2 regions of the Streptomyces sp. NPDC001410 genome follow, and region 2 is predicted to be linked to the other one. Evidence: riboswitches for the same ligand, from Rfam matches in the RefSeq annotation. Region 2 holds a riboswitch; the other holds the start of a gene.

What was found. Region 2 has a riboswitch for S-adenosylmethionine ahead of thrC (threonine synthase). Riboswitches for the same ligand answer to the same signal wherever they lie in the genome.
Positions count from the first base shown of each region.
Region 1: linked by a shared signal. The riboswitch ahead of ACFY3C_RS13925 (aminotransferase class V-fold PLP-dependent enzyme) and the one ahead of thrC (threonine synthase) in region 2 are both predicted to bind S-adenosylmethionine.

Region 1 covers NZ_JBIAWE010000006.1:4,588-19,504, forward strand. Annotated here, with positions in the region: gene ACFY3C_RS13905 (c-type cytochrome) at 1-67, shown strand, start outside; gene ACFY3C_RS13910 (Rieske 2Fe-2S domain-containing protein) at 64-1,122, shown strand; gene ACFY3C_RS13915 (cytochrome bc complex cytochrome b subunit) at 1,119-2,750, shown strand; gene trpD (anthranilate phosphoribosyltransferase) at 2,869-3,933, shown strand; SAM riboswitch class IV at 4,021-4,137, shown strand; gene ACFY3C_RS13925 (aminotransferase class V-fold PLP-dependent enzyme) at 4,298-5,659, shown strand; gene ACFY3C_RS13930 (Lrp/AsnC family transcriptional regulator) at 5,695-5,976, opposite strand; gene ACFY3C_RS13935 (rhomboid family intramembrane serine protease) at 5,973-6,716, opposite strand; gene ACFY3C_RS13940 (hypothetical protein) at 6,870-7,109, shown strand; gene ACFY3C_RS13945 (NYN domain-containing protein) at 7,147-8,490, shown strand; gene ACFY3C_RS13950 (NlpC/P60 family protein) at 8,703-9,734, shown strand; gene ACFY3C_RS13955 (NlpC/P60 family protein) at 9,970-10,983, shown strand; gene ACFY3C_RS13960 (hypothetical protein) at 11,013-12,206, shown strand; gene ACFY3C_RS13965 (PadR family transcriptional regulator) at 12,194-12,736, opposite strand; gene ACFY3C_RS13970 (MATE family efflux transporter) at 12,827-14,146, shown strand; gene ACFY3C_RS13975 (glycosyltransferase 87 family protein) at 14,110-14,917, opposite strand, start outside.
Region 2 covers NZ_JBIAWE010000016.1:30,856-45,772, forward strand. Annotated here, with positions in the region: gene groL (chaperonin GroEL) at 1-789, opposite strand, end outside; gene ACFY3C_RS31220 (cold-shock protein) at 1,116-1,322, opposite strand; gene ACFY3C_RS31225 (MoaD/ThiS family protein) at 1,763-2,038, opposite strand; gene thrC (threonine synthase) at 2,035-3,318, opposite strand; SAM riboswitch class I at 3,336-3,477, opposite strand; gene ACFY3C_RS31235 (glucosyl-3-phosphoglycerate synthase) at 3,636-4,580, shown strand; gene ACFY3C_RS31240 (trehalose-6-phosphate synthase) at 4,667-6,085, shown strand; gene otsB (trehalose-phosphatase) at 6,111-6,944, opposite strand; gene ACFY3C_RS31250 (DUF3263 domain-containing protein) at 6,994-7,218, opposite strand; gene ACFY3C_RS31255 (extracellular solute-binding protein) at 7,253-8,497, opposite strand; gene ACFY3C_RS31260 (ROK family protein) at 8,637-9,578, shown strand; gene nagA (N-acetylglucosamine-6-phosphate deacetylase) at 9,659-10,786, shown strand; gene ACFY3C_RS31270 (1-phosphofructokinase family hexose kinase) at 10,905-11,834, shown strand; gene ACFY3C_RS31275 (hypothetical protein) at 11,854-12,285, shown strand; gene ACFY3C_RS31280 (DUF397 domain-containing protein) at 12,610-12,864, opposite strand; gene ACFY3C_RS31285 (helix-turn-helix domain-containing protein) at 12,842-13,729, opposite strand; gene ACFY3C_RS31290 (ATP-binding protein) at 13,928-14,353, shown strand; gene ACFY3C_RS31295 (hypothetical protein) at 14,806-14,917, shown strand, end outside.

The DNA of each region.
Region 1 (14,917 bases), on a different contig from region 2:
CCTCGGTGCGCTGATCGCGGTAGCCGTCTGGGTCGCCGCTCGGACCGCAAAGGCCAAGAAGTCATGAGTAGCCAAGACATTCCAGAAGAGAACCTGCCCGCTGAGCAGGAGCACGCGCACGGCGTCGTGAGCGTCGCGGACGAGAAGAACCCGTTCGCGGACCCGGGGCTGCCGCCCCACGAGCACCGGATCCAGGACATCGACGAGCGGGCCGCCAAGCGGTCCGAGCGCGTCGTCGCCCTGCTGTTCACGGTGTCGATGCTGGCCACCGTCGGCTTCATCGCCGCGTACGTGGCGATCCCGCAGGACAAGGCGATCTTCGTCTTCCCGCTGGGTCACATCAGCGCGCTGAACTTCGCGCTCGGCCTGACCCTTGGTACGGCGCTGTTCTGCATCGGCGCGGGTGCGGTCCACTGGGCCCGCACCCTGATGTCCGACGTCGAGGTCGCCGACGACCGGCACGCGATCGCCGCCTCTCCCGAGGTCCGTGCGCAGGTCCACGCGGACTTCAAGCAGGGTGCCAAGGAGTCCGCGCTCGGCCGCCGCAAGCTGATCCGCAACACGATGTTCGGCGCGCTGGCCATGGTGCCGCTCTCCGGCGTCATGCTGCTGCGCGACCTCGGCCCGCTGCCCGGCACCTCGCTGCGCCACACGCTGTGGGCCAAGGGCAAGCTGCTCGTCAACATGAACACGAACCAGCCGCTGCGTCCCGAGGACGTCGCCGTCGGTTCGCTGACCTTCGCCAAGCCCGAGGGCCTGGAGGAGGCACAGGAGGACTTCCAGAACGAGATCGCCAAGGCGGCCCTGATGATCATCCGGCTGCAGCCGGACAACATCAAGGACAAGCGCGAGCTCGAGTGGTCGCACGAGGGCATCGTCGCGTTCTCGAAGATCTGCACCCACGTGGGTTGCCCGATCTCCCTGTACGAGCAGCAGACGCACCACGTGCTGTGCCCGTGCCACCAGTCCACCTTCGACCTCTCCGACGGTGCCCGAGTGATCTTCGGCCCCGCCGGTCACGCCCTGCCGCAGCTCCGCATCGGCGTGAACGACGAGGGTTACCTCGAGGCGCTCGGCGACTTCGAAGAGCCCGTCGGTCCTGCATTCTGGGAGCGCGGATGAGCACCAACGAGAACAACGAGCGACGCGGCAAGGCGCCGGCCGGCGAGCGCGTCGCCGACTGGGCCGACGGACGGCTCGGGATCTACTCCCTGGCCAAGTCCAACATGCGCAAGATCTTCCCCGACCACTGGTCGTTCATGTTGGGCGAAGTCTGCATGTACAGCTTCCTCATCATCATCCTGACCGGTGTCTACCTGACGCTGTTCTTCCACCCGTCGATGAACGAGGTGGAGTACCACGGCAGCTACGTCCCGCTCCAGGGACAGCTGATGTCCGAGGCGTTCAACTCGACCCTGCACATCTCCTTCGACGTGCGCGGTGGTCTGCTCATCCGGCAGATCCACCACTGGGCCGCGCTGATCTTCCTCGCCGGCATGTTCGTGCACATGATGCGCGTGTTCTTCACCGGCGCGTTCCGCAAGCCGCGTGAGATCAACTGGCTGTTCGGCTTCCTGCTCTTCGTCCTGGGCATGTTCACCGGCTTCACCGGTTACTCGCTCCCGGACGACCTGCTCTCCGGCACCGGTGTCCGCTTCACCGAGGGCGCGATCCTGTCGATGCCGATCGTCGGCACCTACATCTCGTTCTTCCTCTTCGGCGGCGAGTTCCCCGGTCACGACTTCGTCGCCCGGTTCTACTCGATCCACATCCTGCTGCTGCCGGGCATCATGCTCGGCCTGATGGTGGGCCACCTGATCCTGGTCTTCTACCACAAGCACACGCAGTTCGCGGGTCCCGGAAAGACGAACAAGAACGTCGTCGGCATGCCGCTGCTGCCGGTGTACATGGCCAAGGCCGGAGGCTTCTTCTTCCTGGTCTTCGGTGTGATCGCGGCCATCGCCGCGGTGACCCAGATCAACCCGATCTGGGCCATGGGCCCCTACCGCCCCGACCAGGTGTCCACCGGCGCCCAGCCCGACTGGTACATGGGCTTCGCCGAGGGTCTGGTCCGCTACATGCCGGGCTGGGAGATCAACTTCTGGGGTCACACGCTCGTCCTGGGCGTGTTCATCCCGCTGGTGCTCTTCGGCCTCGTCCTGGCGGCGATCGCGGTCTACCCGTTCATCGAGTCCTGGGTCACCGGCGACAAGAGCGAGCACCACATCCTGGACCGCCCGCGCAACGCCCCGACCCGTACCGCGTTCGGTGTCGCCTGGGTCACCGTGTACATGGTCGGCCTGGTCGGTGGTGGCAACGACCTCATCGCCACCCACTTCAGCCTGTCGATCAACGCCGTGACCTGGTTCGTCCGGATCTCCTTCTTCGCCGGACCGGTCATCGCGTTCATCCTCACCAAGCGGATCTGCCTCGGCCTGCAGCGCCGCGACCGCGACAAGGTGCTGCACGGTCGCGAGACCGGCATCATCAAGCGCCTGCCGCACGGTGAGTTCATCGAGGTGCACGAGCCGCTCAGCCAGGAGCAGCTGCACACCCTCACGGCCCACCACCAGTACGAGCCGGCCGAGATCGGCCCGACGGTCGACGAGAACGGTGTCGAGCGCAAGGTGAAGAAGTCCGAGAAGCTGCGCGCCAAGCTCAGCAACGCCTACTACGGCGAGGACAACCAGATCCCGAAGCCGACTGTCGAGGAGTACAAGGAGATCACGAGCGGCCACGGCCACCACTGATCCCCGCGTCGCCACGCCACGCCGAGGGCCCCGTCCGTGTTACGGACGGGGCCCTTCGCCGTGTCCCGGGCTGGATAGGGTGGGACCACACTGTTCTTCTAGACACCCAGGAGCGGCTATGAGCGCTGTGACCCCCGCTGGAGGCGACACCGCGGCGGGCCGTTCCTGGCCCGCCCTGCTGAACGGGCTGCTGGACGGCCGGGACCTGTCCGCCGACGACACGGCCTGGGCGATGGACCTGATCATGAGCGGCGAGGCGACCGACGCGCAGATCGCCGGGTTCCTGGTGGCCCTGCGGTCCAAGGGCGAGACGGTGGAGGAGATCACCGGACTCGTGCGGACCATGTACGAGCACGCCAACGTGATCGAGGTACCCGGGCCGGCCGTCGACATCGTCGGCACCGGCGGTGACGGCGCCAAGACGGTGAACATCTCCACGATGTCGTCGATCGTCGTCGCCGGCACCGGAGCGAAGGTCGTCAAGCACGGCAACCGCGCCGCGTCCTCCGCCTCCGGGTCCTCCGACGTCCTGGAGAAGCTCGGGATCAACCTGAACCTGACCCCGAAGCGGGTCGCCGAGGTCGCCGAAGAGGCCGGCATCACCATCTGCTTCGCGGTGAAGTTCCACCCGGCGCTGCGTCATGCCGCCGCGGCGCGCGGCCAGTTGGGGATCCGTACGACCTTCAACGTGCTCGGCCCGCTCACCAACCCGGCCAGGGTGCGCGCCCAGGCGGTCGGTGTCGCCGACCCCCGGATGGCGCCGATCGTGGCCGGGGTCCTCGCCGAGCGCGGCAACTCCGCCCTGGTCTTCCGGGGCGACGACGGGCTGGACGAGCTGACGACCACGTCCACCTCCCGGGTGTGGGTGGTCCGGGACGGCAAGGTCACGGAGGAGAGCTTCGACCCACGGGACGTCGGCATCGACCTCGTCCCCGTGGAGGCCCTGCGCGGCGCCGACGCGTCGTACAACGCGGAGGTCGCCCGCCGCCTGCTGGACGGCGAGCAGGGCCCGGTCCGGGACGCGGTCCTGCTGAACTCGGCGGCCGCGCTGGTGGCCCTCGACCCGACCGAGGCCCCCCTGGCCGAGCAGCTCCGCGCCGGCATGGCCAAGGCTGCCGTGTCGATCGACTCGGGCGAGGCGAAGCGGACGCTGGAGCGGTGGGTGGCGGCCAGCAACAAGTAGCGGGTGGCTGATCGCCGTCGTAGCGGGTGTCCCGGGATCCGGACAGAAGTTGCGCGGCGGCGATCAGCTCGGCTACGTTCCTGAACAGGTCATGAGTGACAGTCATGAGGCCCCGGCCGACTGTCCGGCAACCCTCCGTCCGTGGCGGGGTGCCCCGGGTGAAGACCGGGCCGCAGGCAGTGAGGTCTGCGGCAAGCGCGGACCCCTCGCACACCAGGGGTCCTGGTCGTCGAGGGAGCCTTCTGTGAGCAAGCGAATGCGATAGGGCGTAGAGCCCCGCCTCCGCGTACCCCTTTCACCTTCCCCACGTTCGAGCCGTACGCGCTCACGTGTGGTTCCGCCTTGCCTCGCACAGGAGCTCGCCATGTCCGTCTTCACCGCTGCCGCCGACCAGTCCGTTTGTGCCCCTTTGTCTGTCCTGGGCCGTGATGTCACCGTCCCGCTCGTGACCGGCGGCGAAGTCACCTACGCCGCGCTCGACTACGCGGCCAGCGCCCCCGCCCTGCAGCGCGTCTGGGACGATGTGGCGGCCTACGCGCCGTACTACGGCAGCGTCCACCGCGGCGCCGGCTACCTTTCCCAACTCTCCACCGACCTGTTCGAGAACGCCCGCAGGACGGTCGCCGAGTTCCTCGACTGCCGCGCGGCCGACCAGGTGGTCTTCACCCGCTCGACCACGGACTCCCTGAACCTCCTCGCCGCCGCGCTGCCCGCCGACTGCCAGGTCTTCGTCTTCGAGACCGAGCACCACGCCTCCCTGCTGCCCTGGCAGGACGCCCGCGTCACCTACCTCAACGCCCCGCGCACCCCGCGGCAGGCCGTCGAGACCCTGGAGCGGGCCCTCGCCGACCGCGACCCTCACGGCCCGGCCCTGGTCTGCGTCACCGGTGCCTCCAACGTCACCGGCGAGCTGTGGCCGGTGCGCGAGCTGGCCGCCGCGGCCCACGCGCACGGTGCCCGGATCGTCCTGGACGCCGCCCAGCTGGCCCCGCACCACCCCGTGTCGGTCCAGGACCTCGACGTCGACTGGGTCGCCTTCTCCGGCCACAAGCTGTACGCCCCCTTCGGCTCCGGTGTCCTGGCCGGCCGCGCCGACTGGCTGGTCGCGGCCGAGCCGTACCTCGCGGGCGGCGGCGCCAGCCGCAAGGTGACCCGGCGCGAGGACGGGGGAGTGGCCGTGGAGTGGCACGAGAGCGCCGCCCGCCACGAGGCCGGCTCCCCGAACGTCATCGGCGCCTACTCCATCGCCTCCGCCTGCAAGGCCCTGACGGAGGCCGGCTTCGACACGCTGGTCGCCCGCGAACAGCACCTGATCGCGAAGGTGCGGGCCGGCCTGGCCGAGGTGCCCGAGGTCCGGGTCCTCTCCCTCTTCGGGGACGACGCCCCGCGCGTCGGCGTGATCAGCTTCGTCGTGGACGGCTGGAACAGCTCCCACTTCGCCGCCGCCCTCTCCGCCGAGTACGGCATCGGCGTCCGCGACGGCCTGTTCTGCGCCCACCCCCTGGTCCGCACCCTCCTCGGCTCCGACCCCCAGGCCCAGGGCGAGTGCGGAGCCCCCGAGGCCACGCCGGGCGAGAAGTCGCTGAACGCGATCCGCGTGAGCTTCGGCGCGGGCACCCCCGACGAGCACGTGGAGCGCTTCGTCACGGCGGTGAAGGAACTGGTGACCGAGGGTGCGAAGTGGACGTACCGCACGGAGGAAGGCCGCTGCGTCCCGGCGGTGTGAGTCTCTGAACGCCTGGTGGGGCGGTCTTCAGCCGATCAGTTGTCCAACCCGATCGAGAAGGCCGCCTCGAGGTCGTGCTGCGAGTACGTACGGAAGGCGACGTGCGTGTCCGTGGCCTCGACCCCGGGGATCTTGCTGATCCGCCCCGGGATCACGTCGGCCAGATCCTCGTGCTGCCGCACCCGCACCATGGCGATCAGGTCGTACGTACCGGTGACGGAGAAGACCTCGCTCACCGAATCCAGCGAAGCGATCTGCTCCGCGATCTCGGGGATCCGGTCCACGCTGGTCTTGATCAGGACGATCGCGGTGATCACGACGGGTTCTCTCCCTCGGGTGCCGGAGCCGGTGCGCACTTCACTCTAGTGGTACGTCGGTATCGGACCCATGCGTACCCGAACCCCACCCCGAAGCCGACCAGGTGCGCCAGGTAGGCCACCCCGGGCCCCTCGCCGGAGCGCCCCGCCGCCAGCCACTGCAGCGCCGCCCAGAAGGGCAGCACCACCCAGGCCGGGAAGCGCATCGGCAGGAAGAACAGGAACGGGAGCAGACTGGTGACACGGGCGCGGGGAAACAGATAGAGGAACGCGCCGAGAACCGCCGAGATCGCCCCGGACGCGCCCACCAGCGACTGCTCGGAGGTGGCGTTGGCGGCCGCGTAGCCCAGCAGGGCCAGGTAGCCGCAGCAGACGTAGAAGAGGGTGAACTCCACCCGGCCCATTCGTTCCTCGGTCATCATCCCGAAGACGAAGAGGAAGAGCATGTTGCCGAGCAGATGCACCCAGCTGCCGTGCACGAACAGCGCGGTGACCGGGGTCAGGGCCTCCCGGACGGGCTCCTCGAACAGGTTCGCCGGGACCACCCCCCAGTGCCGGAAGTACGCGCGCTGCGCGGCCGGCAGCGCGTCCGCGGAGCCGTACGCCGGAGTGAGCCCGGAGGCCGGTCCGAGGACGAAGATCAGGGAGCACACGGCGATGAGGGCGTGCGTCATCGGCGCGGGGGTGTCCCGGAGCGCCCTGAGTGTGCGGCCGGCCGTCGTGCTCCAGGCGTTGATCATGACTACAGAGCATGACGTAAGGGGACGCAACCTGACAGACCGCCTCGCCGCCGCGGACGGACGGGCGGTGAGTACCCGCCAGGCCGTAGGGTTACGAGCCACACGCGTCGAGGAGCGGCGCGGACCGACCCGAGAAGGAAGCGAACAGTCACGATGACGGTTCCCCTGCCGACCGCCACGACGCGATGGCGCTGCACCCTCTGCGGCAACCTCACCCGCTTCGATGTGACCCGCTCGTCGAAGGTCGTCGAGTACGTCCACCTCGACCTCGCCGGTGAGCCGACGGTCGAGGAACGCGAGGTGGTCAGTGAGACCATCGACTCGGTCCGCTGCCGCTGGTGCAACGCGGTGGACCAGGTGGAACTCGTGGACAGGCCGGGCGCCGGCTCCTGAGCGGAGCGGGCCCCGTACAGGTATTGGGGTGTGACGGATGGTGGAGACCGCAGGCGGGGGGCCGGGCGACGGCACCGCTGAGGTGCTTGACCGTCCGCTGCCCGACGGCGTGCGCCGACGGGTCGTGCAGATCGTCTCGGACGGGTTCGGCGGCCTGACCGTCGCGGAACTGCCCGCCCAATTGCGGCAGTACGCCCGGTTCGCCCCGAACCGGCGGGCCAAGTTCGCCGGGAACGCGATGGCGGCCGCGCTGGAGACCGATCCGCTTTTCAGGCAGCGGATCGGAGAGAAGTTCAGAGAGGCACAGCCGGAGCTGTCCGGCGCCCTCGACTCCGGCTCGCCGCCCCCGGCCGCGGACCCGCTCGACGTGGCGGCCGCGGCCTATGTACTGCGCCCGGCGGGCTGGGTGAAGCTGGTCACCGCGGCCGGCGAGGAGGCCCAGCGCGCGGACGCCGAGCGGGCCGACGAGGAGAGCCGGGCCGAGCTGGAGCGGCTGCGCGAGGAGCTGGCCGAGGCCCGGACGCAGACCCGGACCGAGACCGAACGGCTGCGCACCGAACTGGAGTCGGCGAAGAAGGAAGCGGAGTCGCTGCACCGCAAGCTCCGTGCCGCGCTCAGCGACGTCAAGCGCGGCGAGGCCGCGCTGCGCAAGGTCCAGGGCGAGATCGAGGCCGTACGCGCCGAGGGGCAGGCACAGCTGTCGGTCGCCGAGAGCGAGTCCCGTCGGCTCAAGGCCCGCCTGGGCGAGGCCGAGGCCGCGCTGGAGGCCACCCGCCGGGCGGCCCGCGAGGGGCGCAGCGTCGAGGACATGCGGGTACGGCTGCTGCTCGACACCCTGCTGGACGCCACCCAGGGGCTGCGGCGCGAACTCGCGCTGCCTCCGGTCTCCGTGCGCCCGGCCGAGACCGTGGACGCGGTCGAACCGGGACGTATGACCCCGAAGGACATCGCGGCCCGGGCCCTGTCCGAGAACGACCCGGCGATCCTGGACCAGCTGCTCGCGCTGCCGCAGGCGCATCTGGTCGTCGACGGCTACAACGTCACCAAGACCGGTTATCCGCAGATGCCGCTGGAGAAGCAGCGGCTGCGGCTCCTGGGGCAGCTCTCGGCGCTCGCCGCGCAGACCGGCGCCGAGGTGACCTGTGTCTTCGATGGCGCCGAACTGGCCGCGCCGGTGCTGCTCGCGCCGCCGCGCGGAGTGCGGGTGCTGTTCTCCAGGCCGGGCGTCACGGCCGACGAGCTGATCCGCCAGCTGGTGCGCGCGGAGCCGCCGGGCCGTCCGGTCATCGTCGCCTCGACCGACCGGGAGGTGGCCGACGGGGTCGCCAGGGCCGGTGCCCGTCCCGTCGCCTCTGCGGTACTTCTGAAGCGACTGTCCTGAAGGTCCAACGCGCATACACAATGCCCGAATTGGCCTGACTCTCACGCCACGTAGGGTCAATCACGCCTCACTGCACGTGAGTTATGTGCAAAGAATGCATTGCGTCACAGGGTTTTTTGCTGCGAGGATTTGAACTGATCACAGCTGGGTCACTAGGGTCTGGGCTCGAACCTCCGAACGGGTGATCACTCACAAGAAGGAGTTCGTCCTCCGTGGCGTCCCATCGTCGACCCAAGCAGCCGAGTCGCACGCGTGTCACCGTGCTGACCACCGCAGCCGCCGCTGCCGTCGCGCTCAGCGCGAACGCCGCCAATGCCGCCCCGAGCGAGAAGCTCGGCAAGAACGAGGTCAAGGCGAAGGTCGACAAGCTCTACGAGCAGGCGGAGCAGGCCACCGAGAAGTACAACGGGGCCAAGGAGAAGCAGCAGAAGCTGCAGAAGGAAATCTCCACCATCCAGGACAACGTGGCCCGCGGCCAGCAGGAGCTGAACAAGCTCCGCGACGGCCTGGGTTCGCTGGCGACCGCCCAGTACCGCTCCGGTGGCATAGATTCCTCGGTCCAGCTCTTTCTGTCCTCCAACCCGGACGACTTCCTCGACAAGGCCTCCACGCTCGACCAGTTGAGCAGCCAGCAGGTCGAGGCCCTGAAGAAGATTCAGGACAAACAGCGCGAACTCGCCCAGGAGCGGGCCGAGGCCACCGACAAGCTCAAGGACCTCGCCGCCACCCGCACCGAGCTGGGCAACAAGAAGAAGGAAGTCCAGGGCAAGCTCGCCGAGGCGCAGAAGCTGCTCAACACCCTGACCGCCAAGGAGAAGGCCGCGCTCGCCGCCGAGCAGGCGCGCGCCAACCGCTCCTCCACCGAGCGGGTGGACCTCGGCAACGACAGCTCCGCCTCCGGTCGTGCCGCCGCCGCCTTCCAGGCCGCCCAGGCCCAGATCGGCAAGCCCTACGTCTACGGCGCCACCGGCCCGTCCTCCTTCGACTGCTCGGGTCTGACCTCCTACGCCTACGCGCAGGCCGGCGTCTCCATCCCGCGCACCTCCGAGGCCCAGGCAGGCATCGGCACCCGCCTCACGCAGAGCCAGCTCCAGGTCGGCGACCTGGTGTTCTTCTACAGCGACCTGCACCACGTCGGCCTCTACGCCGGCAACGGCCAGGTGCTGCACGCCCCGCACACCGGCGCCGTGGTCCGCTACGAGGCCATCGGCAACATGCCGTTCCAGTTCGGCGTCCGGGTCTGACAACTTCGCGACGCTGACTCGGTGGCGCCCGAACGGGCGAATCCGATGAACCGAGACTGACTCCACGCCCCGCCCATGACCTGCGTCAGGGCGGGGCGTCGCATGTGTGCGCCGCTCGACGCCGTTCGGCGCGGTCCTTCCGCACGGCTACTGTCTGCCGCGATTCCCCGGCGCAGGGGCCTCCCCGTCCCCGGCGCCGGGGAAGCTGTCTCTGTCCGCCAGCAGAAGGACTGCCGTGGGGTCCCATCGCCGCCTTGCACTGTCCGGGTTCAACCGGGGCGCCGGCGTCGCCCTGTGCGTGTTGTCGGCCGCGGCCGCCACGCTCGGCGCCGTACCCGCCCAAGCAGCGCCGCACGGGGACACCCGTGCCGAGGTGGACCGCCTCTACGAGGAGGCCGAGAGGGCGACCCAGGCCTACGACAAGGCCGACGAGCGGGCCGACGTGCTGCGCCGGAAGGTCCGGGACGCCCAGGACCACATCGCCCGGCAGCAGCAGCGCATCAACACCATGCGCGAGCGGCTCGGTTCGCTGGCCGGCGCCCAGTACCGCGCCGGCGGCATCGACCCGGCCGTCGCCCTGCTCTTCTCCGACGACCCCGACGACTACCTGGACAAGGCGGCCACCCTCGACCGCATCGGCGCCCAGCAGGCGGGCCGGCTGCGCGAGTTGAGCGCGGCGATGCGCGAACTGGCCCAGGAGCGCGCCGAGGCCGCCGGGAAGCTCGCCGCGCTGGAGCAGAGCCGCAGGGCGGTCGCCACGCACAAGCGGACCGTGGAGAAGAAGCTCGCCAGGGCCCAGCAGCTGATCAACTCCCTGCCCGCCGCCGAACGCGCCGCCTACGACCGGGCCTCCCGCTCCGACGGCTCCGACCGCGTCGACCTGTCCGGCGCCGTCGCCCCCGACGCCCGCGCGGCGGCCGCCGTCGCCGCCGCCCGCTCCGCCCTCGGCCGCCCCTACGTGTGGGGCGCGACCGGCCCCTCCGGCTTCGACTGCTCGGGCCTGATGCAGTGGTCGTACGGGCATGCCGGCATCCACCTGCCGCGCACCTCCCAGGAGCAGCGGTACGCCGGCCGGCAGATCCCGCTCTCCCAGGCGCGCCCCGGCGACCTGGTCGTCTACCGCTCCGACGCCAGCCATGTGGCGATGTACGTCGGCAACGGCCAGGTCATCCACGCCCCCTACCCGGGCGCGCCGGTGCGCTACGACCCGGTCGGCATGATGCCCGTCTCCTCGGTCACCCGTCCCTGACCTCCCGCCGCGCACCGTACGATCGGGAAATGGCTGGTCGTAGAAGGGTGTGGCGCGCCGCGGCGGCGGGGTTCTGTCTGCTGCTCGCGGCGCCCCTCGCCGGATGCGGCGGCCGGATGGCGACCGACCCGGCCACGGCCGAGGTGCAGCAGGTGCTCGACCGGCGCTCCGCGGCCCTGCTCGGGCACGACGAGACGGCGTACGGCAAGACGGGCACCCGGACCGGGTTCGTCCGCCTGCGCGCGCTCCCGCTGGCCGCCTGGGCCTACCGGGTGACCGCCGTGCACGGTGACGGCCCGGGCGCCACCGCCGACGCCGAGCTGCGCTACCGGATCGCCGGCTACGACCGGGCCCCGGTGAGCGTCCGCCGCACCCTCGCGCTCAGCCGCACCGCCGAGGGCAAGTGGTACGTCACCGCCGACAAGCCCGCGCGGAAGGCCGGGGAGCAGGTGTGGGACCAGGGCAGGGTGACCGCCGTGAAGGGCGCGCACAGCCTGGTCCTCGGGGCCGGTCAGAGCGCCGGCGACCTGCGCGCCTACGCCCGGCTCGCCGACCGCGCGGTCCCGGCCGTCTCCCACGAGTGGGGCACGGACTGGACCCGCCGGGTCGTCGTCCTCGTCCCGCGCACGCTGGAGGGCATGGCGGGGCTGCTCGGCTCGCCCGCCGCCGGCTACCGGGGCATCGCCGCCGTCACCACCGGCGAGGTGGGTGGCGCGGGCAGGGCGCCCGCGGACCGGGTGGTCGTCAACCCGGAGGCGTACGCGATGCTGGGCAGCGTCGGCAAGCAGGTCGTGCTCACCCACGAGACCACCCATGTGGCCACCCGCGCGCACACCGACGCCGCCACCCCGCTGTGGCTCTCCGAGGGGTACGCCGACTGGATCGGCTACCTCGGCACCGGCCGCACACCCACCGAGGCCGCACCGGAACTGGCCCGCGCGGTCCAGGACGGCAAGGTGCCCGCGAGCCTCCCCGCCGACAAGTACTTCGGCTTCAGCACCGACCCCGCCCGCCTCGCGCAGTCCTACGAGAGCGGCTGGCTCGCCTGCCGGATGATCGCCGACCGCTGGGGCGAGGACCGGCTCGGCGCCTTCTACCGGGCCGTCGGCGCCCACCGGACGCGGGCGGGCGCGGTCGAGGAGGCGCTGAAGAAGGTGCTCGGGACCACGCCCAAGGCGTTCACCGCCGAGTGGCGGCAGTACGTGCGCGCTCAGCTGCGCTGACCTGGGGCCTGCCCCAGCACCTCGATCGCCTCGCGCAGCCACTCCCGCTCGGCCGTGCCGGTGGCCCGGGCGACCCGCAGCATGCCCTGCCGGAACAGGTCGCCCGCCTCCTCCGCGCGCACCGGCTCCCCGTCCCGGTAGAAGAAGCTCGCCGGGGCCTCCAGGAAGTCCAGGCGGCGGCGCAGCACCGCGGCCTGCTCCGCCGGGTCGTCCAGGTGCCGCAGGAAGGCGAGGACGGTGTTGAAGCGGATCTGGTCGGTGATCTCGGCCTGCTTGGGGGTGCGCAGCCGCTCCAGCAGGTCCGCGCGGCCCTTCCCGGTCAGGGACAGCACCCGGCGCGGGGCGGCGCTCGCGCCCTCCTCGGTGCGCTGGTCGAGCTTGCCCGCCGCGACCAGCCGGTTGATGGCCGGGTAGAGGGCGCCGTCGCTGACCGGCCGGACATGCCCGCTCAGCGCCTTGATGCGCTCCTTCAGCTCGTAGCCGTGCAGGGGTTCCTCGGCGAGGAACCCCAGGATCGACAGCTCCAGCACGCGAAATCCTCCTTGCAGCGGGCGTGGGACCCATGCTAGCTCTTATCGAGCTACCTCTAAACGAGGTAGCTCGATAAGAGGGGGCTCCTTGTGAACGCGCACCGCAGGCAACTCGTCTTGCTCGCCCACCCCGTCTACCTCTCGCTCCTCGCCTCGGTCGCCTCCGGGATCATCAACACGGTCTGGGTCTCCCGGCTCGGCGGCGCCGCCGTGGCCGCCGTCGCCGTCGCGACCAACACCGAGAACGTGCTGCTCGGCATCGCTCTGGTCTTCGCCTCCGGTACGACCGTCCTCGTCGCGCACGCCAGGGGAGCTCGCGATCCCGCCGCCCTGCGGGCCGCGGTGCACGGCGGCCGGGCGCTGTGCGCTCTGGTGACCCCGGTGGTCGTGGTGGGCGGGTTCCTGTCGCGCGAGCCACTGGCCCGCCTGGTCCTCGGCGGCGGCGACTCGGCGGCCCTGCGCCTCGCGACCGCCTACTTCGCGATCTCCCTGCCGGGCATGGCCGTCTTCTTCGCCCAGCAACTGGTCGACGGCATTCTCAAGGGCGCCGGCGACACGCGTACCCCGATGCGGCTCGCCCTGCTGTCCAACGGGCTGATCCTGCTCTGCGACCCGGTCCTGATCCATCTCTACGGTGTCCGGGGCGCCGCGGCCTCGACCGTGCTGTGTCGCTGCGTGGCCCTCGCGGCGGGACTGCGCGCGCTCGGCCGCAACGCGCTGCTGCGGACGGCGGCCGGCACCCCTGCCGTCGAGCCGGTCCCCGCCGCCCTGCGCCGCACCCTCACCACCGGCCTGCCCATGTCCGCCGACTTCACCGTGCGGCAGGGCGGGGCCCTGGTGCTGGTGGCGATCGTGGCGCGGCTCGGCGTGACGGCGGTGGCCGCCTACTCGATCGCGTACAAGGTCATGTACGTCGCCACCATGGCTTTCTACTCGGTACGGCAGGCCGCCGCCATCCACACCGCGCACACCCGGGGCGCGGGCCAGGACGCGCGCCGGGACATAGGCCGGCAGGCGATGCTCGTGTCCGGGGGTCTCGGCCTGGGCGCCGCCGCCCTGTTCGCCGTCACCGCCCCCTGGATCATGGCCGCCTTCGGCGCCGGACCCGAGGTCGCCCACCAGGGTGTGCTGTTCCTGCGCTGCATCGGCCCCTACCTGCTGCTGATGGCCTGCTTCATCGCGCTCGGCGGGGTCTTCGAGGGCAGCGGAGCAGCTCCGGAGCTGCTCCGGGCCACCCTGCTCGGCACCGCCTTCCAGGTGCCCCTGGCGTACGCCCTCTCCGGGCTCGGCCTGCCCGGCGTCGGCCTGGCCCTGGCGCTCGCGATGGCCGTGCAGTGCGGGGCGGTGGCGGTGCTGTTCCGGCGGGCCCGCCGTCAGGAGGCCGAGGTCTCCTTCGCGGGAGCCGGCTGAGGGGCCGGTGGGGTCTCGGTGGCCGCGGGGACCGTGGAGCGCCACAGCCGACGGGCCGCCATGAGCGTGGCGACGACGAGCAGGCCGTTGCGCAGGACGAGCAGCGTGATGCCGTACGTGTCGCTGACGACCACGTGCACGAAGCCGATCGGGAACTCGAGGACCGTCAGCAAGGTCGCGGTGAGGACCATCAGGGCGGGGGCGCCCATGCGGCTCGCCCGGAAGCACAGGCACACGGCGGCCAGGCCGATCAGCCACACCAGGTACTGCGGGCTGATCACCCGGCTGGTGACCGTGAACAGCAGCACCGCCGTCAGGGCCGCGTCCGCGAGTGTGTGCGCGTCGAACCGGGACGCCCGCCGCCGCCACAGCACCAGCCAGCCGATCGCCGCCCCGCTCAGCGCCATCGCGACGTTGCTGACCAGCCCGACGTACGGGCCGACGAACTCGATCGACCCGTAGTTCAGCAGCACCTGCCCCTGCCAGCCGTGGTGCCGGGCCACATGGAAGACCAGGCTGCCCAGCGACTCCACCTCCGTGCCCCGGTCCCGCTGGAAGGTGAGGAAGGCGAAGGCGCCCGGCATGGACACCGCGAACGCCGTCGCGACACCGCACGCGGTCACCGCGGCCGACGCCCACGCCCGTAGCCGGGTGGCGCCGACCAGCAGCAGCGCCGGCCACACCTTCAGCAGCGCCCCGAAACCCACCAGCGCGCCCATCACCCGGGGACGCCGGATCCCCGCGAGCAGGGCCGCCACGGCCACCGCGGTC
Region 2 (14,917 bases):
GTTGACGACCAGGGTCGACAGGGCCTCGCCCTCGACGTCCTCGGCGATGATCAGCAGCGGCTTGCCCGACTGCATGACCTTCTCCAGCAGCGGGAGCAGGTCCTTGACCGAGCCGATCTTGGAGTTGGCGATGAGGATGTACGGGTCCTCGAGCGACGCCTCCATGCGCTCCATGTCGGTCGCGAAGTAGGCGGAGATGTAACCCTTGTCGAAGCGCATGCCCTCGGTGAGCTCAAGCTCCAGACCGAAGGTGTTGCTCTCCTCGACGGTGATGACGCCTTCCTTGCCGACCTTGTCCATGGCCTCGGCGATCAGCTCGCCGATCTGGGTGTCGGCGGCGGAGATGGACGCGGTGGAGGCGATCTGCTCCTTGGTCTCGACGTCCTTCGCCTGCTCGAGGAGTGCGGCGGAGACGGCCTCTACGGCCTTCTCGATACCGCGCTTGAGGGCCATCGGGTTGGCGCCGGCGGCGACGTTGCGGAGGCCTTCCTTGACCAGGGCCTGGGCCAGGACGGTCGCGGTCGTCGTGCCGTCACCGGCCACGTCGTCCGTCTTCTTCGCGACTTCCTTGACCAGCTCGGCGCCGATCTTCTCGAACGGGTCCTCGAGCTCGATCTCCTTGGCGATGGAGACACCATCGTTGGTGATCGTGGGGGCGCCCCACTTCTTCTCGAGGACGACGTTGCGACCCTTGGGGCCGAGCGTCACCTTGACGGCGTCCGCGAGCTGGTTCATGCCGCGCTCGAGGCCGCGCCGCGCCTCCTCGTCGAACGCGATGATCTTGGCCATGTGAAGTGGTCCCTCCAGGACTGGGGGTGATTCCTTCGGACCGCGCCCGCGCCCGCGACGGACGGCTCGCCGACCTGTGGTTCCTTGCCCCACCTGGCCTGCGGGCCTCACCGACCCGGTCCTTCTTTGTCACTCTCACCTTCAGAGTGCTAACGCCAATGATTAGCACTCGGCACCCCCGAGTGCAAGCGCCTCGGGGGTGCCGGGGGTGCGCTCAGCCGCGCGCGAACAGGGGAGCGCCGGGCATGACGAAGGGCCCGCACCCCGGGAGGTGCGGGCCCTTCGAAGATGAAACAGAAGAACGTCGGTGTCAGTCGACGCGTGCTTCAGCTGGTCGCCAGCCGGACCATGTCCGCCTGCGGGCCCTTCTGGCCCTGCGAGATCTCGAAGTCGACCCGCTGCCCCTCTTCCAGGGTGCGGTAACCGTCCATCTGGATCGCGCTGTAGTGGACGAAAACATCCGCACCACCGTCGACCGCGATGAAGCCGTACCCCTTCTCCGCGTTGAACCACTTGACGGTGCCCTGAGCCATGCCTAACTCCCCTATTACTGGCCCTTGCACAGATCCACACTTCGCGGACCCGGGTCAGACCTCACCCCCCATTGGTCGGGGGCGTGCGCCGGAACGCGTCGACCGCGGCTGAATGTATCTGTCCAACTGCCCTCTGCAACAGGTCAATCGGACGAGAATTCTGGACGAGCCCGATCCGGAATCTGCCGAGAATTCGTCCGAATTCAGGGCAAGTCGGGCTCCAGAAAAGGCGCAAAAGGCGCATACAGCCCGTGCACTTTGGCTGCTTCTCACCGGGCGTAAGGCATGATTCCGGGGCTTGCGACCCGCAGACCCGGCGCGCGTTCCCCAACTGTACCGCGCTCAATCACGCAGAATGGCCCCCTCCGCTTCTCTCACGGAGGAGGCCATTCGATGAACATTCAGTAACCGCGGTTACCGTAGGTAATGGTCGCTTTTGATCAGCCGCCGGCGACCGCGGGAATGATGGAGACACCGGCGCCGTCCGGGGTCGCCGTCTCCAGCCCCTGCTCGAAGCGGACGTCGTCGTCGTTGACGTACACGTTGACGAAGCGGCGCAGCTTGCCCTGGTCGTCCAGCACGCGGGCCGCGATGCCCGTGTGGTTCTTCTCCAGGTCCTGGATGACCTCGGCGAGGGTCCCGCCCTCGGCGGCGACCTCGGCCCGGCCACCGGTGTAGGTGCGCAGGATGGTGGGGATGCGAACGGTCACGCTCATGCGAGGCCAGCCTCTCGGAAGGAGTCCAGGGTCGGACGGATGGTGGCGGTGAGACCCGTGCCGGCCACCGCGTCGAGGGTCTTGAGGCCGTCACCGGTGTTGAGGACGACCGTCGTCAGGGTCGGGTCCAGCACGCCGGCCTCGATCAGCTTCTTCGTCACGCCGACCGTCACACCGCCGGCGGTCTCCGCGAAGATGCCCTCGGTCCGGGCCAGCAGCTTGATCGCGTCCACGACCTGCTCGTCCGTCACATCCTCCACCGCGCCACCGGTACGGCGGGCGATGTCGAGGACGTACGGGCCGTCGGCCGGGTTACCGATCGCCAGCGACTTGGCGATGGTGTTCGGCTTCTGCGGGCGGACCACGTCGTGACCGGCCTTGAAGGCGGTGGACACCGGCGAGCAGCCCTCGGCCTGCGCACCGAAGATCTTGTACGGCCTGTCCTCGACGAGCCCGAGCTTGATCAGCTCCTGCAGACCCTTGTCGACCTTCGTCAGCTGGGAGCCGGAGGCGATCGGGACCACGATCTGGTCCGGGAGCCGCCAGCCGAGCTGCTCGCAGACCTCGTACGCCAGGGTCTTCGAGCCCTCCGCGTAGTACGGCCGCAGATTGACGTTGACGAAGCCCCAGCCCTCGCCGGCCGGGTCACCGATCAGCTCGGAGCAGAACCGGTTCACATCGTCGTAGTTGCCCTCGATGCCGACCAGCTCGCCGCCGTAGACCGCGGCCATGACGACCTTGCCCTGCTCCAGGTCGTGCGGGATGAACACGCAGGAGCGCAGGCCCGCGCGGGCGGCGGCGGCGCCGACGGCACCGGCGAGGTTGCCGGTCGAGGAGCAGGAGAGCGTGGTGAAGCCGAAGGCGCGCGCGGCCTCCAGGGCCTGGGCCACCACGCGGTCCTTGAAGGAGTGCGTCGGGTTGCCGGAGTCGTCCTTCACATACAGTCCGCCGGTGACGCCCAGCTCGCGGGCCAGGTTGTCGGCCTTGACGAGCTTGGTCCAGCCCGGGTTGATGTTGGGCTTGTCGGCCACGTCGGCGGGGACGGGCAGCAGCGGCGCGTAGCGCCAGATGTTCGCGGGACCGGACTCGATCCGCTTGCGCAGCTCTTCGGTGTCGTAGGCGGAGAAGTCGTAGGCGATCTCCAGCGGACCGAAACACTCCTCGCAGGCGAACACCGGCCCGAGGGGCACCCGGTGACCGCACTCGCGACAGCTCAGCGCCGCGGCGGGGCCGAGGTCTACGGTGGGATTGCTGGTGCTTGCAACTGTCTGCACAGCCATGGAGGCGAGGCCCTTTCTCCTCATCTTCCTCACGACGCATCTCGCCGTGAGACGGATTTGGCACCTTCCCTAGCCGGGAGCCTCGCTGGAGAACGAGAACCGACTGGAGGGTTGCCGGGGCTTCATCGGGCCGTTTCCCTCTGCCCCTCTGGATGAGCTGTATGCGGTTGTCAACGCTCGTTGACCCTGACATGCGATGGTCACCGGCGTTGTTCAAGACTGTAACCGAAGGCCAGGACAGTTGAGATAGTCGTCCGAACCGCGAGATGGATCACACGGTCACGCCATGTGATCACGACAGTGAGGAGCCGCAGACCGTGCTGGAAGAAGTCGAGCGCTGGCTGGCCACCCGCTCCTGGTCCGTGACCGATCGTCCGCTCCACCGGATACTCGCCGCCAAGCAGCGCACCGGTCAGTCCGTCTCCGTCGTCCTGCCCGCGCTGAACGAGGAGGAGACGGTCGGCGACATCGTCGCGATCATCCGTCACGACCTCATGCAGCAGGTCCCCCTCGTCGACGAGATCGTCGTCGTCGACTCCGGGTCCACCGACCGCACCTCCGAGGTGGCCGCCTCGGCGGGCGCCCGGGTCGTCCACCGCGACGAGATCCTCCCGCGCATCCCGGCCGTCCCCGGCAAGGGCGAGGTGCTGTGGCGCTCGCTGCTGGTGACCAGCGGGGACATCATCTGCTTCATCGACGCCGACCTGAAGGAGTTCTCCTCCGACTTCGTCTCCGGCATCGTCGGCCCGCTGCTCACCGAACCGGACGTCGACCTGGTCAAGGCGATGTACGACCGCCCGCTCGGGGGCGCAACGGGGCAGGGCGGCCGGGTCACCGAACTCATGGCCCGTCCGCTGCTGAACATGCACTGGCCGCAGCTGGCCGGTTTCGTGCAGCCGCTCGGCGGCGAGTACGCGGCCCGCCGCTCGCTGCTCGAACAGCTCCCCTTCCCCGTCGGCTACGGCGTCGAGCTGGGCATGCTGGTCGACGCCCTGCACCTGGTGGGCCTGGACGCCCTCGCCCAGGTCGATGTCGGCGTGCGCAAGCACCGCCACCAGGACGGCCAGGCACTGGGCCGGATGGCCGCGGCGATCTACCGCACGGCCCAGCTCAGGCTCGCCCGGGGACACCTCGTCCGGCCGTCCCTCACCCAGTTCGAGCGGGGCGAGGACGGGTTCGAGCCGCGCACCTACTCGGTGGACACCGAGGAACGGCCACCCATGGCGGAGATCGCGGAGTACGCGGCGCGCCGGGTGGCGTGAGGGGCGCACGAGAACGGCTGTATACAGCCCCCTTCCGGGGCAGACCGTACGTTTGAGCGTTTCCGGGCCGGGCTAGGTTGAGGACCATGGCTTCCGCGCACACTGCTGATGTGCTGGTCGCGTCCAACCGCGGCCCGGTTTCGTACGAGGTGCACGAGGACGGCTCGCTGCTCGCCAAGCGGGGCGGCGGCGGGCTGGTCTCGGGGCTGTCGGCCATCGGGCCGAACCACAATGCGGTGTGGGTGTGCGCCGCGCTGGGCGGCGGTGACCGCGAGGCGGTACGGCGCGCGGACGGCGGGCTGCTGCCGGCCGAGGAGACCGGCGGGCAGCGGGTGCGGATGCTCGACATCGACGCGACCGTGTTCACCGACGCGTACAACGGCATCGCCAACTCGGTGCTGTGGTTCGTCCACCACATGCTGTACCAGACCCCGCTGGAGCCGATCTTCGACGCGGAGTTCCGGCAGCAGTGGGCGTCGTACGAGGCGTACAACCGCGCCTTCGCCGAGGCGCTGGCCGAGGAGGCGGCGGACGGCGCCGCGGTGCTCATCCAGGACTACCACCTGGCCCTCGCCCCCCGGATGCTCCGCCGGCTCCGCCCCGACCTGCGCATCGGCCACTTCTCGCACACCCCGTGGGCCCCGCCGGACTACTTCCGCCTGCTGCCCGACGACATCGCGGCCGAGCTGCTGACCGGCATCCTGGGCGCGGACCGGGCCGCGTTCCTGACCCGGCGGTGGGCGGACGCGTTCACCGACTGCTGTCACGCGGTGCTGGGCCCCGGCATCCCGTCCGGGACCCGGATCGGTGTGCACGGGCTCGGCGCGGACGCGGACTTCCTGCGTGAGCGGGCGCACCGGACGGACGTGGACGAGCGGATGGCCAGGCTGCGGGAGGAGATCGGCGAGGGGCGCCGGACGATCGTCCGGGTGGACCGCACCGAGCTGTCCAAGAACATCGTGCGCGGGCTGCTGGCGTACCGGCAGCTGCTGGAGGACCACCCCGAGTGGCGCGAACGGGTGGTCCACCTCGCCTTCGCCTACCCGTCCCGGCAGGACCTCAGCGTCTACCGGGAGTACACGGCCGAGGTGCAGCGGGTGGCGGAGACGATCAACTCCGTATACGGGACCCCGGGTTGGACGCCGGTCGTGCTGCACGTCAAGGACGACTTCGCCCGTTCCCTGGCCGCGTACCGGCTCGCGGACGTGGCGCTGGTCAACCCGATCCGGGACGGCATGAACCTGGTCGCCAAGGAGGTGCCGGTGGTCTCCGACGAGGGGTGCGCGCTGGTGCTGTCGCGGGAGGCGGGGGCGTACGAGGAGCTGGGCGAGGACGCGATCGTGGTGAACCCGTACGACATCGGGGGCACGGCGAGCGCGTTGCACGAGGCGCTGAGCCTGCCGGCGGGTGAGCGGGCGGAGCGGTCCAAGAGGCTGGCTGCTGCAGCTACTGCGTTGCCTCCGGCTCAGTGGTTCCTGGATCAACTTGGTGCACTTGAGCGGTGATTTCCGGGCACCTGGCAGGCGCTGATCACGCCATGTGTGCTGCCAGCGCCCGCAGCAGTGCTACGACTCCCGCCGGGCCGTCCACCACCACGTCCGCCCGTTCCGCCAGTTCCGTGACCTCGGTGCTGCCGCTGCAGACCAGGAGGCCGGGGATGCCGTCGGAGCGGAGTTTGTCGACGGCCGCGTAGGCGGGGAGGTCGCCGAGGTCGTCGCCGGCGTAGAGGACGGACTGGGCGCCGGTGGCGCGGATGTGCTCCAGGAGGGCGACGCCCTTGTCCATGCCCGGCGGGCGGAGTTCGAGGACCAGCCGGCCGGGCTCGACGATCAGGCCGTGCCGGGTGGCGAGGTCGGCCAGGGGGTCGCGCAGGGCCTCGAACGCGGCCTGCGGGTCGTCGGCGCGGCGGGTGTGGACGGCGACGGCGCGCCCCTTCTCCTCGATCCAGGTGCCGTGGCCGGCGCCGACGCGGTCCAGGAGACCCGGCAGCTCGGCTCGGACCGCGGCCACGCCGGGGTGGGGCGGGGGTGCGGTGACCGTGTTCGTCGCGGCGTCCCAGCGTTCGGCGCCGTAGTGGCCGAGGACGACGAGGTGTTCCAGGCCGGGGGTGCCCGCGAAGCCGCCGTGCTGGACCGCCACCTCGGCGGGTCTGCCGGTGACCACGGCGACCGAGGCGACCTTGGGGGCGAGGGTGGCCAGTGCGGGGACGGCGTCGGGGTGGGCTCGGGCCTGCTCGGGGTCTTCGACGATGGGGGCCAGGGTGCCGTCGAAGTCCAGGCCGATCACTGCGGTGCGGGGCTTTTCGAGCAGCGCGGCAAGTCCATCCCGGCCGGCCTGGGTCACCGGGGTCGGCAGAAGGTCCATACGGCGACAGTATCCAGGGCGGACCGTGGTCACTCCTGGCAGCAGAACCTCAGCGTTCGGACCGGCGTGCCGCCCGGACCCGGCGTAGGCGGTTTACCGTCACCGGGTCCAGGGACAGGGCCCGCTCGTCGTCAAGGAGGGCGTTGAGGAGTTGGTAGTAGCGGACCGGGGGCAGGCCCAGTTCCTCGCGGATGGCTCGTTCCTTTGCGCCGGGGCCGGGGAAGGTCCGGCGCTCCAGCGCGAGGATGGCCTTTTCGCGGGTGCCCAGTTCCATGGGGCCACCGTAATGCCGGGCAGTGACAGCCCGGTCAGTTCGTGTCGCTGCTGTCCGCCTCGGTCGCCGTCGCCTGGAGGCGGGACAGGACTCCGGCGGGGCTGCCGCCGGGGGTGACCGCCTGGCCGATCTCCTTCTTCACGGACGCGCTGACCGTCGCCCAGGAGGTCTTGCCTGCGGGGTACAGCTCGGAGATCGGAAGCTGGTCGAGGAAGGGGCGCAGGTCCTTGTCGGGGGCGGAGTCCGACTCGGTCATGGTGTTGGACGCGGAGCCTGTGACCGGGAGGAGTCCGTACTCGCGGGAGAAGGCCAGGACGTTCTTCTCCTTGTAGACGAAGTCGAGGAAGTCGCCTATCTGCTCGGCGTGCCCGTGCTGCTTGAAGCCCATCATCCAGTCGGCGACACCCATCGCGGCCTTGGCCTTGCCGGTGCGGCCCGGCATCGGGACCATGCCGAACTGCACACCCTTCTTGGCGGCCTGCTGGATCAGCGTGGGATGCCCGTTGAGCATGCCGACCTGCCCGTCGGCGAAGGCGGCGAAGGCGTCCGCGCGGTTGAGCTTGCCGGGGGCGACCGGACCGGTCAGGCCCTTGCCGACCAGGTCGTCCTTGAGCCAGGTGAAGGTCTCGACGTTCTGCGCCGAGTCGATGGTGTAGGTGCCGACGTCGTCGGTGTAGCCGGCACCGCCGCTCAGCAGCCACTGCATGGTCTCGGCCTGCGCCTCCTCGGAGCCGAGCGGCAGCGCGTAGGGGTACTTCACCCCCTTGTCCTTGAGGGCCTGCGCGTCGGCGGCCAGCTCGCTCCAGGTGGTGGGCGGGGTGATGCCGGCCTTGGCGAAGAGGGTCTTGTTGTAGAAGAGCACCCGGGTGGAGGCGGCGAACGGGATGCCGTACTGCACGTGCTTCCACTCGCCCGCGTCGGAGAGCTGGGAGAGGAAGTCGGCCTGGGTGCGGATCGAGAGCAGGTCGGAGACCTGGTAGAGCTTGCCCGCGGCCGCGTAGTCGGCGTAGGCGCCGATCTGGGCCAGGTCGGGAGCGTCCCCGGCGTCGACCATCTCCTTGACCTTGCGGTCGACGTCGTTCCAGGAGTAGACGCTGATTTCGACCTTCACACCGGAGTGCTGGGACTCGTACGCCTCGGCCAGCTTGTCCCAGTACCTCTTCGAGCTGTTCGCCGAGGAGTCGCCGTAGTCGGCCGCGACCAGTCTGAGGGTCACGTCGGAGGAGCCCGTACTCCCGCAGCCGCCGAGGACCGCCGTCATGCCCAGTGCGGACACCACCGCGATCGTTCCTGCCGTACGCCGACGCACCCTCAAAGCCCCAACCCTGCTGTCTGACCGTTCAATATGTGGACACATAAGGTCTACACCACGCGAGTGGACTAGACCTCTTGCGGGTCCGCGGGCCACACTGTCCCCCGTGAGACATGTCATCGCCCTGGACGTGGGCGGTACCGGGATGAAGGCGGCCCTCGTCGGAGACGACGGCGCACTGCTGCACCGCGCCCGCCGCGCGACCGGCCGCGAGCGCGGGCCCGACGCGGTGGTCGAGACCATCCTCGACTTCGCCACGGAGCTACGCGCGTACGGCGTGGAGCACTACGGCGAACCGGCCGCCGCGGCCGGCCTCGCGGTCCCCGGCATCGTCGACGAGGAGCACGGCGTCGCCGTCTACGCGGCCAACCTCGGCTGGCGGGACGTACCCCTGCGCGCCCTGCTCGCCGACCGGCTCGGCGTACCCGTGGCGCTCGGCCACGACGTGCGCACCGGCGGGCTCGCCGAGGGCCGGATCGGCGCGGGCAAGGGTGCCGACCGGTTCCTGTTCGTGCCGCTGGGCACCGGCATCGCCGGCGCCATCGGCGTCGACGGGCGGGTGGAGGCGGGAGCGCACGGCTTCGCCGGCGAGATCGGCCATGTCGTCGTACGGCCCGGCGGGACCCCGTGCCCCTGCGGGCAGCGCGGCTGCCTGGAGCGGTACGCCTCCGCCTCCGCTGTCAGCGAGGCGTGGGCGGCGGCCTGCGGGGACCCGGAAGCGGACGCGGCCGACTGCGCGAAGGCCGTCGCGTCCGGTGACCCGAACGCTGTCCGGGTCTGGCAGGAGGCGGTGGACGCGCTGGCCGACGGGCTGGTCACCGCGCTCACCCTGCTGGACCCGCGCACGCTGATCATCGGTGGCGGCCTGGCCGAGGCGGGGGAAGTGTTGTTCCAACCGCTGCGGGACGCCGTCCGGCGACGGGTCACCTTCCAGAAACTCCCGTCCATCGTCCCCGCCGCCCTCGGCGACACGGCCGGCTGCCTGGGCGCGGGACTTCTCGCCCGGGATCTCCTCAACCACACCGACCCTACGGAGGTAACCCACTGATGGCAGCCGACCCAGGGGCGCGGGACGCCTCGACATGCGGCTCCGCCGCGTGGGCGCGATCAGCCCCCACCGGCCCGCAGGTGCTCACCGGCGCGAAGGTGGTCCTCCCCACCGGAACCGTGGAGAGCGGGCAGGTGGCAGTCGATGGCCGGCACATCACCGGTACGGCCCCGGCGAACGCTCAGGTGATCGACGTAACCGACCACTGGGTAGTCCCCGGCTTCGTCGACATCCACAACCACGGCGGCGGCGGAGCCTCCTTCTCGGGCACGGTGGACGACGTGCTGAAAGCCATCCGCACGCACCGCCTGCACGGCACCACCACCCTGGTCGCCTCCACCGTCACCGACGAGATGGATCTGCTGGTGCAGCAGGCGGGGCTGCTGAGCGAGCTGGCCGAGCAGGGCGACATCGCGGGTATCCACTTCGAGGGGCCGTTCATCTCGCCGTGCCGCAAGGGCGCGCACTCCGAGGAGCTGCTGCGCGACCCGGACCCCTCCGAGGTGCGCAAGCTGATCGACGCGGGGCGCGGCAAGGCGAAGATGGTCACCCTCGCCACCGAGCTGCCGGGCGGCATCGACTCCGTACGGCTGCTCGCGGAGCACGGCGTGATCGCGGCGATCGGGCACACGGACGCCACCTACGAGCAGACGGTCGAGGCCATCGACGCGGGCGCCACGGTCGCCACCCACCTCTTCAACGCCATGCCGACGCTCGGCCACCGCTCCCCCGGCCCGATCGCCGCCCTGCTGGAGGACGAGCGGGTGACGGTCGAGCTGATCAACGACGGCACCCATCTCCACCCCGCCGCGCTGGAGCTGGCGTTCCATCACGCGGGGGCCTCCCGGGTCGCGTTCATCACCGACGCGATGGACGCGGCCGGCATCGGCGACGGCCGCTACATGCTCGGCCCGCTGGAGGTCGAGGTCAGCGAGGGTGTGGCCCGTCTGGTGGAGGGCGGCTCGATCGCGGGCTCCACGCTCACCCTGGACCGCGCGTTCAAGCGGGCGGTGACGGTCGACAAGCTTTCGGTGGAGGACGCGGTCGCCGCTCTTTCGGCCAACCCGGCCCGTCTCCTGGGCCTCTCCGAGCGCATCGGTTCCCTGGAGCCCGGCAAGGACGCCGACCTGGTGCTGCTGGACGCCAAATTCGACCTGAAGGGCGTGATGCGCAGGGGTGAATGGGTGGTGGCGCCCCAACTGCCCTGATCCGTTCCCCGCTTCGCCAGTCGGCGGCCGATCCTCGCACTGGGCCGGCCGCCGTCTCTTTGGCATGATCGGGGCCCCGGAACCGATGGCACGCGGACTTCGAGGGAGGTCGGCCCGGGTGATCCTCACGGTCACACTGAACACCGCTCTCGACATCACCTATCGCGTACGGTCCCTGCGGCCGCACGCCTCGCACCGCGTCTCGGACGTCATCGAGCGGCCGGGCGGCAAGGGTGTGAACGTGGCGCGGGTGCTGGCGGCCCTCGGACACGAGGTGACGGCCACCGGTTTCGCGGGCGGCGCCACCGGCCAGGTGCTGCGCGAGCACTTGACGGCCACGCCAGGCGTGACGGACGCCTTCGTCCCGGTCGCCGGTCCGACCCGCCGCACGATCGCCATCGTCGACGAACTGTACGGCGACACGACCCAGTTGAACGAGCCTGGCCCGCAGATATCCCCCACCGAGTGGGGCGTCTTCCTGGACCGCTACGAGGAGTTGCTGGTCCCCGCCTCTGCGGTGGCCCTCTCCGGCAGCCTGCCACCGGGGGTACCGGTGGGCGCGTACGCGGGCCTGATCCGCGCCGCCCGCGCCGCCGGCGTCCCCGTACTCCTGGACACCAGCGGCGAGCCCCTGCGCCGTGGGGTCGCGGCCCGCCCCGACATCATCAAGCCCAACACCGAGGAACTGGCCGAACTCACCGGCTCCCACGAGCCGCTGCGCGCCACCCAGGACGCCCGCCGCCGCGGCGCCCACGCGGTGGTCGCCTCCCTCGGCCCGGAAGGCCTGCTCGCGGCAACCCCCGAAGGCCGCTGGCGCGCCGCCCCTCCGGCCCACCTCCACGGCAACCCGACCGGCGCGGGCGACTCAGCGGTCGCGGGCCTGCTGTCGGGGCTGGTGGAGCGGCTCTCCTGGCCGGAGCGGCTGGCCCGCGCGGTCGCCCTGTCGGCGGCGACCGTACGGGCGGCTGCGGCGGGAGAGTTCGACTGGGGGGCGTACGAGGCACTGCTGACGCGAGTGGCAGCGACAGGCGAGGTAACCGGGGCCTGAATCCTACGGACTATGGCCAATGAACATCGCCACGCCGCAGTTTTTAGAACGTACACTCGACGGCGACCAAAGATCCACTTCTCCGTGGGGGAAACACGTGCGCAAGTCGTCGACCATCGGGCAGCTAACCGCTCTCGGCATAGCCACGATGGGACTCATCGTCTCGATGAGTTCACCAGCGTCAGCAGATGTCGCGGGCGTATGGATGATGGATGGCCACTACTTCAACATCCACAACAGCCCCAGCACCTCGTCCAGCATTCAGCAGACGATCACTGATCCCAACGCCAGAGTTCCCTGCCTCACAATCTCGTGCAACCGCCAGAACAACGGGGGCTCCTACAAGTGTTGGTCAGGAGGGCCGTCCGACAATGACTGGTACAAGGTGAAGTGGCGCGGCAAGACGGGTTGGGTAGCCGCAATGTGCGTCGAAGTTGGACGCGTCGGCTGACCAACACCGGTGACCACTGGTCACTACAGGCGCCAGCCGCTGGGCCGCCGGGGCTGACACCCCGACGGCCCAGCGGCTCTTTTCATCCGACCTGGGATGAAAACTTCCCATCCGGAGCCTGAGCTGGTCAGATCCGGGCGAGCGGCGCGGCAATTTACTGGATCGCGACACCGACCCAGGGGGCGACGGATTGGCGAGAAGCAGCAAGGGACAAGCTGGATGAGAGCGCGGCTTCGCGGCACCCTGGTGTGGCATTATTGCCCGCCCCTGTCTACATATCGCTGCATTATTGGAAGGGGCGCCCTGACGGCTCCAGAACCTGCGCTAGCACTCTGCGAGATAGTCGAACTCGCCGGCCTTGACGCCTTCGATCATGGCGGCTATTTCCGAGCGCGTGTAAAGGAGAGCCGGACCGCCGGGGGCTTTGCTGTGTCGGATGGCGACACCATCTCCGATGGCAGCGAACTCCACACAGTTGCCGTCGCCGGTGGACACGGATGACTTCTTCCATTCCACACCCAGAGTGGATGCATCGTCAATTACATGAGCAGACACATTACCTGCCTTTGCGGTGTTCATTGAGGTAATATTGAATTATCGCCAGGGATTTCGGCCCTCGATAGGATCCTTCCATTGTAAGGCGCCGGAACAGCCTACTGTACGTAGCAACCTCCCATTCCTCTTCCAGGAACCGATTTGACGTCAATCCGTCGAGGTAGACAATATCTGGTTCCCAGCTCCGCTGAAAGCTGAGAATCATGAATGATCCGCACATGACGGCGTGCCATGGGGATTGTTTCGGCAGTACGTAGAGGTTAACCGTATGCGGGTATTCCTTGGACAGGTTCAACAGATGTTCGAGTTGCTCGACCATGACGTCCGGGCCGCCGACAACATGCTCAAAGGCTGATTCGGATACGACGCCCCAGAAAATCAGGGGGTTCGGTCGCTTGAAAACCTCTTGCCGTTTGTCGCGAATGGCGAGCCGCTCACACCTTTCTTCTTCCGAGATGTCAGGCAAGTGCATGTCGAGCACCGCACCCGCATAGGCGTGTGTTTGCAACAGGCCCGGAATCAGGTTCGTTTCGGCGTTGTACGCCTCGACCGCGTCGCTCTCGTAGCCGATGTAGTCGGCGTAGACGGCACTCACCACGCTGCGAATGTCACTGTCCCACCCGCGCACGTTGCCCCGGGCGCGCAGGTCAAGAACGTACGTCCGTAGCCCCTCGTCCGTAACACCGTAGAGACTGAAGAGCTGATTCAGGTCACGCTCGGAGACTCCGACGCGCCCGGTCTCGATGCGGTTCAACTTGGCAGGCACCCACCCCAACGAGCGCGCTGCAGCGTCCTGCGTGCCGCGCCTGCCGTCCTCTCGCAGCTTGCGGAGGATGGACCCGAGCCGAACCTGACGGGCTGTCGGTTGATCGATGCGGCGGGCGCTCACAGACGCCTCTCCCTCTCTGCTGACCTGGGGTGTCAAGCGGTGCACGGCGTCGACTTCGATCGCCTGGGCGTGCACTCGATGCAGTGAACGTCGTTTGTAAGCTTGCAACTTGCCGGTCCGCGTGCAAGCTTACAAATGTCGCCCTGTTCGTAGTCGATCGCTCACTGTCAGCTGCCATGCCCCAGGGGGTTATCTGTCATGCCCGAACCGTTTGCTCGCTGTCAGTATCCCACCACCCCACGATCAGTAGCCCGTGCCCGTGCGGACAGCCTCGCCTTCCTCAGCTCCTGTGGTATCGGCCGTGAGACCGGATTCGCAAGTGATCTCGCGCTTGTTGTCAGTGAGTTAATGACGAACGCCGTAACTCACGGACGAGTGCCGGGTACTTCCGGTCGGCAGATCGGAATGTCCATCGAAAAGGCCGGCAACGTCTACCGAATTGAAGTGCGGGACACCCAGCGCAATGGGATGCCTGTGCTGGGCGAGCCCAATGGGCTGGGAGGCGGGGGAAGGGGACTTCTGTTGGTCGAGTCCCTGTCCGACAAGTGGGGCGTGCGGCCGGAGGGTGCCGGGAAAACCGTGTGGGCCGAGAAGGAATTCGGCGCTGGGAACGACTGCAAGTGAACAAAAGTGCCCCACAACGGCTGCCGGGCCGTTGCGGGGCGGAGTGTCAACAGCCAGCCAAGGAGCTATCAACATGCGTAACCCTATCGCCTGGGTGCTCGGAATCCTGGGTGTCTTACGGACAAGGCCGCCCCAGTCGCGTACGCGAGGCAGGCCCACAACAGCAGCCAACGGCTGCGTACCACCGTCGAGTTCTGCCCCGGAGGCGCCCCGGTACTGGCGCCCCAACCCCAACGCGGCCCGTTGGATGCGCTGGGCGAGGCAGGCCGAGCGGCTGCGGTGGAGTGGGCAAGGGCTGCCCCTGCTGCCGGAGGAGGCGTGTTGGGGCGGTCGGAGGCCCACCGGGCCCAGGAATGGGAGTCGCTCCGAGCCGCCCGACTGGGGGCGGTGGGAGGCAGTAGAGCACCCGGTGCGTGCGTACGTGTTCGTCGCCCTGAGCGATGGGGCGAATCATGATTGACGACGACATTCCGGTACTGCACCTCGTGGACGAGCAGGAGTGGCTTGCCTGGGCCACCCACGTGAGGAAGTGCACCGCAGGGTGTCGGATCAGCCTGGGTGAGG